4 regions of the Halotalea alkalilenta genome follow, and region 2 is predicted to be linked to each of the others. Evidence: predicted binding sites of a transcription regulator. Region 2 holds the regulator's gene; each other region holds the start of a gene.

Region 1 (2,202 bases), 890 kb from region 2:
GCGCGCCGTCGAAGTGGCTGTCGTAATAAGTGGCACGCCCCTGCTCGGCGCCAATGGCATCCGCCTGGGTGGCGAAAGCGAAGGGAGCGCAGAACAGCGCTAACAGCAGGGCCAGAGCCGCCAGGGGCGGGCTCATTCGCGCAGCACGCGAAGCGAGGGAGCATTGACGCATGGTCGAGAACTCTTTCTTGAATGGACTCGCCGGACAAAGGCGCCTTGAGTGTCTGGGTAATTCCTGTGGAAAACGGCGCGATCCCGCGCCCGGCGTTGTACCGCCCGCCTCGCAAAGCTGCCGAGGATCGTGACAATTAACGACAAGTTGCCGTAAAAGTCCAGAAAAACCCTGAAAACCGCCCTGTCAGGAGCGCCCATGACGGCTTCATCCCCCACTTTGCCCCCCGCCGTCCAACGCGTGGTCGAAACCGCACTCTATGTGGACGACCTCGCGCGCGCGGTCGATTTCTACCGCCGGGTGCTGGGCCTGGCACCGATGTTTCACGACCGTCGGCTGGCCGCCTTCCCGGTAGGGTCATCCGTATTGCTGCTGTTCCTGCGCGGCAGTGCCACCACAGCGGTAGAACTGCCCGGTGGGCGGATTCCTCCCCACGATGGCGCGGGTCCACTGCACATCGCCCTGGCCATCGAACCGACCAGCGTCGACGCCTGGGAGCACTGGCTTGCGAACCTAGAAGTCGAGATAGAGGGCCGCACCGACTGGCCGAGCGGCAGCCTGAGCCTTTACTTCCGCGACCCGGACCAGCACCTGGTCGAGCTGGTGACCCCGGGGCTTTGGAAAAACTATTGAGCCGACCGACAGGGTCGTGCATAAGCACCAATTTGGCGCACGACTACACCGAACGATCCCGCTACCCATTCATCCAAGCCTGAGCAATCAGCCGAAAATGCGCATGCCGGCTCAAGACCGGCGTGAACACTGCTCGCACCGAAACATAAAGGTGCAAGTATCAGCCTATGCACAGCGAATCGTACTTGCGTGATGCAACGGGTGGAAAAAATCGCACCGAATTAATGCAAATGTAAGATCAACGCACCATTATTGAAACGGATTAAGCCAAGTCCCGAATTGACCATTCGTCCCAAGGGCCGAAGAGAAGCCCCTGAAAAATTACAACCTATTGATTAGAGTGATATTACTTCCCAATGGAAGGCTTTATGCTTATTTAAACCCAACTTAACGAAGCAGCTGTTGTGCCATTGACCACTTCCCAATGGCCCGGCGGCTGTCCTTGCGTCTGGAGTAGCAAACGATGTCAGCGAGAAGCGCCTTGATCCCAGCCGCCGGTTTGTTCGGCGTCCTGCCCCTCTCCGCCTTCGCCCAGGAAGCGCCGCCCGTGGCGGATAGCGGCGATACCGCCTGGATGCTGGTTTCCACCGTGCTGGTGCTGATGATGACCATTCCTGGTCTCGCGCTCTACTACGGCGGTCTCGCCCGCTCCAAGAACGTACTCTCGGTGCTGATGAACTGCTTCGCGATCACCGCGCTGGTCAGCATCATCTGGGTGATCTACGGCTACTCGCTGACCTTCGACGCTACCGGCATGGTCGAAGGCGTGACCAATTTCAGCTCCTTCGTCGGCGGCTTCGATCGTGTCTTCCTCTCGGGCCTCGACACCTCGAGCCTCAACCTGACTTTCCCCGAAAGCATCTGGATCACCTTCCAGATGACCTTCGCGATCATCACCCCCGCGCTGATCGTCGGCGCCTTCGCCGAGCGGATGAAGTTCTCGGCGATGCTCTGGTTCACCGGCCTCTGGGTGACCTTCGTCTACTTTCCGATCGCCCATATGGTATGGGGCGGCCCCGGCGCCTTCATGGGCAGCGAATGGGGCGTGATCGACTTCGCCGGCGGCACCGTGGTGCACATCAACTCCGGGATCGCCGGGCTTGTGGCGTGCATCGTGATCGGTAAGCGCAAAGGCTACCCGACCACCCATATGGCACCGCACAACCTCGGCTACTCGATGATCGGTGCAAGCCTGCTGTGGCTCGGCTGGTTCGGCTTCAACGCGGGCTCGGCCGGCGCCGCCGACGGTAGCGCGGGCATGGCCATGCTGGTGACCCAGATCGCCACCGCCGCCGCGGCCCTGGGCTGGATGTTCGCCGAGTGGAGCAAGAGCGGCAAACCGAGCCTGCTGGGAATCATCACCGGGGCGATCGCAGGCCTGGTCGCGGTGACGCCGG
Region 2 (2,202 bases):
GGCGACTGGGAATCAGAGACCAGCGGTGCCGGTGCCCTGGGCGCGCGCCAGGTGCTTTTCCTTATGCTTGACCAGCTGGCGGTCGAGCTTGTCGATCATCGAATCGATCGCTGCGTACATGTCGTCCTGCTCGTCGGTGCCGTGGAGCTCTCCTCCCGAGACGTTCATCTTGCACGCTGCCTGCTTGCGTTCTTTCTCCACCGACAGGGTCACCTGTACGTTGGTGATGTTGTCGTAGTGGCGCACCAAGCGTGCCAGCTTCTGGTTTACGTAGTCGCGCAGTGCGTCGGTCAGTTCAACGTGATGACCCGTGATGTTCACCTGCATGACATGCTCCTTGGCTGCGATGGACACTTTGATTGTAGCTGTTTTGCGCTCCCGACCAAGCCTCCCGATGATGATTATTGCTTCTATTTCAGGCTAGGCGCTTGCGCTCGCTCGAAGCGGGGATTCCCATCGACTCGCGGTACTTGGCTACGGTGCGCCGGGCGACGACGATGCCGTTCTCGGCCAGCAGCGAGACCAGGCGAGCATCGGAGAGCGGGCGGCGCGCGGGCTCTTCGCTGATCAGCTTCTTGATCCGGGCGCGTATCGCCGTGCTGGCATGGGTGTCGCCCTCGCCGCCGACGTGGCTCGAGAAGAAGTACTTGAGCTCGAATACGCCGCGCGGCGTGTGGATGTACTTGTGGGTGGTCACCCGCGAGATGGTCGATTCATGCATGCCGACCGCCTCGGCGATATCGGCGAGGATCAATGGCCGCATGCCTTCCTCGCCGCGTTCGATGAAGTCGCGCTGGCGCAGCATGATCTCGCGCCCGACCTTGAGCAGGGTCTCGTTGCGGCTCGACAGGCTCTTCATCAGCCAGCGGGCCTCTTGCAGGTGCTGTTTGAGGAAGGTGTTGTCGTCGCTTTTGTCCGCCCGCCGGATCAGGTTGGCGTAATCGGCCTGGATCCGCACTCGCGGCAGCGCCTCGGGATTGAGCTCGACCTGCCAGCCGATGTGGCTGTAGTGGCGCAGGGCGAGGTCGGGGATCACGTACTCCTGGGTGCTGTTGGAAAAACGCTGGCCGGGATAGGGATCGAGCGTGCGGATCGTCGCGATCACCGCGTCCAGCTCGGCGTCGTTCAGGCCGAGGCGGCGCTTGAGCAGCTTCATGTCGCAGCCGGCCAGCGCGTCGAGGAACTGGCGTACCAGCCGGCGCGCCTGGGCGAGATGCGGCGTGCCGGCGGGCAGGGCGTCGAGCTGGAGCAACAGGCATTCCTGCAGGTCGCGGGCGAACACGCCGGTGGGCTCGAGCTGCTGGAGCTGGAACAGTACCGCTTCGACCTCGCCGGTATCGACGCTCTCAAGGCCCTGGGCGCGCAGCCCCTCGACCAGTTCGTCGAACGAGTCGCGGAGATAGCCGCTGTCGTCGAGTCCGTCGAGCAGGGTCTCGGCGATCTGGCGCTGACGGGCGTCGAGGTCGAGCAGGCCGGTCTGCCAGCTGAGCAGGTCGAACAGGGTTTCGCCCCGGGCATTGCGTTCGATGTCGACCGGCTCGCCGCCGCTGGGTCCGATCGCTCCCAGCGCGGCATCCGGGAAGGTATCGCTCCACTCGTTGTCGAGGACGAGTTCCGTGGGGATATCCGTGGCCCATTCGTCCTGGGCCTCGGGATCGCGGTGCTCCTCGTCGCTCGATTCCTGGTCGAAGAATTCCTCGTCGAGCTCGAGCATGGGATTGCTCTCGAGCGCCGTCTGGATCTCCTGGCGCAGATCCAGCGTCGACAGCTGCAGCAGCTGGATCGCTTGCTGTAGCTGTGGCGTCATCGTCAGCTGGGTGCCGACACGCAGCTGCAAGGAGGATTTCATCATCGTGGTGTCAGGGCATTCTCAATGGGATGCCTTAACGCTATACCGGCCTGACGAGGATGTGCAAGAACTAAAAGCGTTGTGGTTAGCAAGTTTCATGCCAGCTTGCTAAAACAGGGCTTTTCGTGCCTTGGGGCGGCGGCGGAGTGCCTGCCTCAAGGCATCAAAGGCGGAAGTCCTGGCCGAGATAGACGTCGCGCACATGCTGGTTGGCGAGGATCGCGCTGGCATCGCCTTCGGCGATGATCTTACCGTCGCCGACGATATAGGCATTGTCGCAGATGTCGAGCGTCTCACGCACGTTGTGGTCGGTGATCAGCACGCCGATGTTGCGGCTGCGCAGCTGGCGCACG
Region 3 (2,202 bases), 1.8 Mb from region 2:
CCTGGTGCCGGGCTTCGAAGCGCCGGTCATGCTCGCCTACAGCGCGCGCAACCGTTCCGCTTCGCTGCGTATTCCCTACACCTCGAGCCCGAAGGGCAAGCGCGTCGAGGCTCGTTTCCCCGACCCGACCGCCAACCCCTACCTGGCCTTCGCCGCGCTGCTGATGGCTGGCATCGACGGCATCCAGAACAAGATCCATCCTGGCGACGCGCTGGACAAGAACCTCTATGACCTGCCGCCGGAAGAAGGCAAGCTGGTGCCGACCGTTGCTTCCAGCCTCGAGCAGGCGTTGGAAGCGCTGCAGGAGGATCGCGAGTTCCTGACCGCTGGCGGTGTGTTCACCGACGATACGATCGACGCTTACATCGAACTCAAGATGGAAGAAGTCAATGCGGTTCGTATGGTGCCGAGCCCGGTGGAATACGAGCTCTACTACAGCGTCTGATCACCGCTGGCCAGCTGCCTGAGCTGAGCGCCGAGCGCCAGTTCGGGTAGCGGATGGCATTGGATGGTTACCGAACCCCGTCGACATCGTGCGACGGGGTTTTTTATCTCCACCTGTTCCTCTCGGATTGAATTGGTGCACCTCTCGCGTGCAGGCAAAGGTGTGGACTGGTTGGGTCGCATGGAATGTGTCGATGCCCCGGGCGTGCCGATGAGCAGCGGGCTGAGGCGAAAGGTGGTAGGCAGGTGTAGATTATGCGTGCACTGTTATGGTGCACTTGCGCGGCGTGCTATTAACGGAAGATGCGCTCCAATGGCGCGTGTCACGGGCGCGGTGCAACTGTGGCGCGCTTCTTGCACTACCCAGGTGAATGCTCCCTTTATGGAAGACAGGATGAGTCAAGGCATGTACCCGCGCCTGCTTGAGCACTTGACCACCGCCGTGGTCCTGCTGGATGACCAGCTCCGGGTCCGTTGGTTGAATCCAGCGGCCGAGGCCATGATGGGCTTGAGCTTGGCGCGGGTAGAGAACAGCTGTCTCGAGTGCCTCGACGGTGAGGAAGGGCAGATCAGTGCCATGCTGCTCAAGGCGATGGCCGAGCAGCACCCTTATACCCAGCGTGAAGCGACCCTGCTGGTCGCCACCGGCGAGCAGGTCACCGTCGACTACACCGCGACCCCGCTTTCCGCGGATGAACTGCTGATCGAGCTGGAGCCGCGCGACCGGCTGCTGCGCATCTCTCGCGAGGAGGCGCTGATCGCCCGCCAGGAGATGGTCAAGGTGCTCACCCGCGGGCTCGCGCACGAGATCAAGAACCCGCTTGGCGGCATTCGCGGCGCAGCCCAGCTGCTCGAGCGAGACCTGCCCGACCCAGCGCTCGCCGAGTTCACCCGGGTGATCGTCGAGGAGGCCGATCGGCTGCGCGATCTGGTCGACCGGATGCTGGGGCCGAACACCTTGCCGCATCACGAGCCGGTCAACATCCATGTGGTGCTCGAACGGGTCGACACCCTGCTGCGCGCTGAGACCTCCCATGTAGAGATCCTGCGCGACTACGACCCGAGCCTGCCCAACGTGCTCGGTGACGAGTCGCAGCTGATCCAGGCGGTACTCAATGTCGCCCGTAACGGTCTCCAGGCGATGGAGGAGAGCAACACCGAGTCGCCGCAGCTGATTCTCAAGACGCGCGCGCGGCGGCAGTTCACCCTCGGCGTCGAGCGCCACCGGCTGGTGTGTGAAGTGGGCATCATCGATAACGGCCCCGGTATTCCAGAGTCGCTGCGCGAGTCGCTGTTCTACCCGATGATCTCCGGGCGCGCCGAGGGCACGGGGCTCGGGCTTTCGATCGCCCAGTCGATCCTCCATCAGCATCAAGGCCTGATCGAGTGCGACAGCCGCCCCGGGCATACCGAGTTTCGCCTGCTGGTGCCGCTCGATCTCGATCCCGAGAGCGTGGCGGAGGGGCGCCGGGCAGGGCCTGCAGCGGATGCCGCGGGCTTTCCGTACAAGTGAGGACCCCGATGAGCGACGTGAAGAACAACGAACCAACCCCCGACGACGGCCACGTCGCGGTCGCGGCACAGACAATAAGCCAATGCTGACGAGGAACCCTCATGAGTGACGTAGCGCGCGTATATATCGTCGATGACGACCGTGCCATCCGTTGGGTGCTCGAACGCACCCTGGCGCAGCCCGATCTCGACGTGCACAGCTTCGAGCGGGCCGATGCGGCGCTCGAAGCGATCATACGCCGCCCC
Region 4 (2,202 bases), 1.1 Mb from region 2:
GCGCCTTCACCGCTTCGGGCAGGGAGAAGAATGCCTCCATCGCCGAGAAAGCGGCGCGGATCTCTTCAAGAGCAATGCCATGGCCGTCGAGTTGGAAGAAGCCGACTTCGGTGGCGGCATTCCACAGCTCGTCGGCGATCTCTTCCCGCCGCGCGTCGAAATCGCTCAGGTCTATCAGCGGGATCGCAGTGGCGTCGCTCTCCACGCCCCGTGCGCCCATGCGGGCCTCCTTGTCGAGCTCGACCAGGCGTGAGGCAGCGGGGGTGGAATTCGCGGACGCGGCAGGGGTAGTGCGAGGGTAGTGTTCGGTCATCATGGGGTCTCCGCTCGAAGGCTTTCGCGCTCGCCCTCGCCATGGCGATCCCGCAGGCCACCGTTCGCCCCCGCGGCGTGCGAACGCAGACACACCGTGGAAAGAGGGAGGACGGGGAAGGAATGCGCATGGCGGTGGTCGTCTCCAAAAAGCCTGACAGGCGTGTTTGGAGAGCAATGTCCCGGGCGGGAGCCCTGACCGCTTCTACTCTCTTGATTGGGGATGGCGATCGACGTCGCCATGGTGGCGCCCGTTGGGGGCCACGCATGGAAAGAAAGCAGGAAGCGTGCCAAAGGTTTTTCGATTCATGCGTTCATCAACGAGTGTTTCTATACGTATGAATCCAAAACGATTTTCTCACTATGGCGATACCCTGGCGATGCGTCGCCGGCATGGAGATGGGCGCATTGCACCAAATTGGAACATTAAATGCGCATTAAGCACGTTTTGTGCGCGCCCCCGGCACCGTGCTGGGGCATCGGTGTCATTCGCCCGTAATCTTTTAGCAACTGGCTGAAACGAAAGGTTAAATGAAAGATGTCATAGAGGAGGGAAGGGGTTTCGAGGGCGACGAACGGGTCGCAGCCTGCACCATAGCTGCGCTGCCAAGGTCGCCTTGAGAGGAATGCTGAGGCATCGGATAGTGTCCAGGCCCCGGTTGGGGCGACTTCGTAGGCGGCGACGCGCAAAGTTGGAACGTTCTTTGCAGTACACAGATTGTTACTGTGGCAAATGCGACCACCGTCCTTGGGGAACGGACGGTACGTGGCTAGCGCGGCGCACGCCTCGTGATAACGACAAATGCTAACGATTGGAGACGTTACCCTATGCGTATCAAACACCTGTTGCCCCTCGCCGGTGTCGGTCTCGGTGCCGCGCTGGTCAGCTTCGGCGCCCAGGCCGCGACCCTCGACGACACCAAGAATCGGGGCTCCGTGCGCTGCGGCGTGAGCGATGGCCTGGCAGGCTTCTCCGCGCCCAACGCCCAGGGTCAATGGGAGGGGATCGACGTCGAGCTGTGCCGTGGGATTGCCGCCGCGATCTTCGGCGACCCGGAAAGCGTGGTCTATTCCGCGCTGACCGCCAGCGAGCGCTTCACCGCACTGCAGTCCGGAGAAGTCGACCTGCTTTCGCGTAACACCACCTGGACCTCCTCGCGCGACAACTCGCTGGGACTCACCTTCCCGGGCGGGGTCAACTTCTACGACGGCCAGGGCTTCATGGTGAAGTCGGAGCTGGGCGTCGAGCATGCCACCGAGCTGGACGGCGCCACCATCTGCGTCGCTTCGGGCACTACCACCGAGCTCAACCTCGCCGACTACTTCGACAGCCAGGGCATGCAGTACCAGGCGATCGGTTTCGATGAGTCGAGCCAGACCGCCGCCGGCTTCGACAGCGGCCGCTGCGACGTCCTTACCTCCGACTCCTCCCAGCTCGCGGCGCTGCGCCTGCAGCTCAACGATCCGGACAGCGCTGTGATCCTCCCCGAGCGGATCTCCAAAGAGCCGCTGGGCCCGATGGTTCGCCGCGGCGATGAGGACTGGGGCAAGGTGGTGAGCTGGACGTTCTACGCCATGCTCAACGCCGAGGAGCTGGGCGTGACCAGCGAGAACGTCGACGAGATGCGCGACAACCCGCCGAACCCCGACGTCGCCCGCCTGCTCGGCCAGGACGGCAACTTCGGCGAGCAGCTCGGACTCTCCAACGACTGGGCCTACAACATCATCAAGACGGTCGGTAACTATGCCGAGGTCTACGATCGCACCGTAGGCGCCGACTCACCGTTGGATATTCCGCGTGGCGTCAATGCGCTGTGGAATGCCGGCGGCATCCAGTACGCACCGCCAGTACGCTGATCCCCCGATGGGCGCCGCGCCAGGCGCCCTCGG

What was found. Region 2 encodes sigma-54, which starts transcription at its own class of promoters, with help from an activator protein. Its sites were predicted from a motif close to TGGCACNNNNNTTGCTNT; they were not measured.
Region 1: the regulator sigma-54 is predicted to act here: its motif matches at 1,163-1,180, upstream of A5892_RS04725 (ammonium transporter).
Region 3: the regulator sigma-54 is predicted to act here: its motif matches at 788-805, upstream of glnL (nitrogen regulation protein NR(II)).
Region 4: the regulator sigma-54 is predicted to act here: its motif matches at 1,006-1,023, upstream of A5892_RS03710 (amino acid ABC transporter substrate-binding protein).

What each region holds. Positions count from the first base shown of each region.
Region 1 is NZ_CP015243.1:1,068,250-1,070,451, reverse strand. It holds gene A5892_RS04735 (septal ring lytic transglycosylase RlpA family protein) at 1-136, opposite strand, end outside; gene A5892_RS04730 (VOC family protein) at 371-805, shown strand; gene A5892_RS04725 (ammonium transporter) at 1,269-2,202, shown strand, end outside.
Region 2 is NZ_CP015243.1:1,957,363-1,959,564, forward strand. It holds gene hpf (ribosome hibernation-promoting factor, HPF/YfiA family) at 13-327, opposite strand; gene A5892_RS08575 (RNA polymerase factor sigma-54) at 416-1,852, opposite strand; gene lptB (LPS export ABC transporter ATP-binding protein) at 2,013-2,202, opposite strand, start outside.
Region 3 is NZ_CP015243.1:204,815-207,016, reverse strand. It holds gene glnA (glutamate--ammonia ligase) at 1-445, shown strand, start outside; gene glnL (nitrogen regulation protein NR(II)) at 851-1,957, shown strand; gene ntrC (nitrogen regulation protein NR(I)) at 2,059-2,202, shown strand, end outside.
Region 4 is NZ_CP015243.1:833,885-836,086, forward strand. It holds gene A5892_RS03705 (isopenicillin N synthase family dioxygenase) at 1-316, opposite strand, end outside; gene A5892_RS03710 (amino acid ABC transporter substrate-binding protein) at 1,141-2,169, shown strand.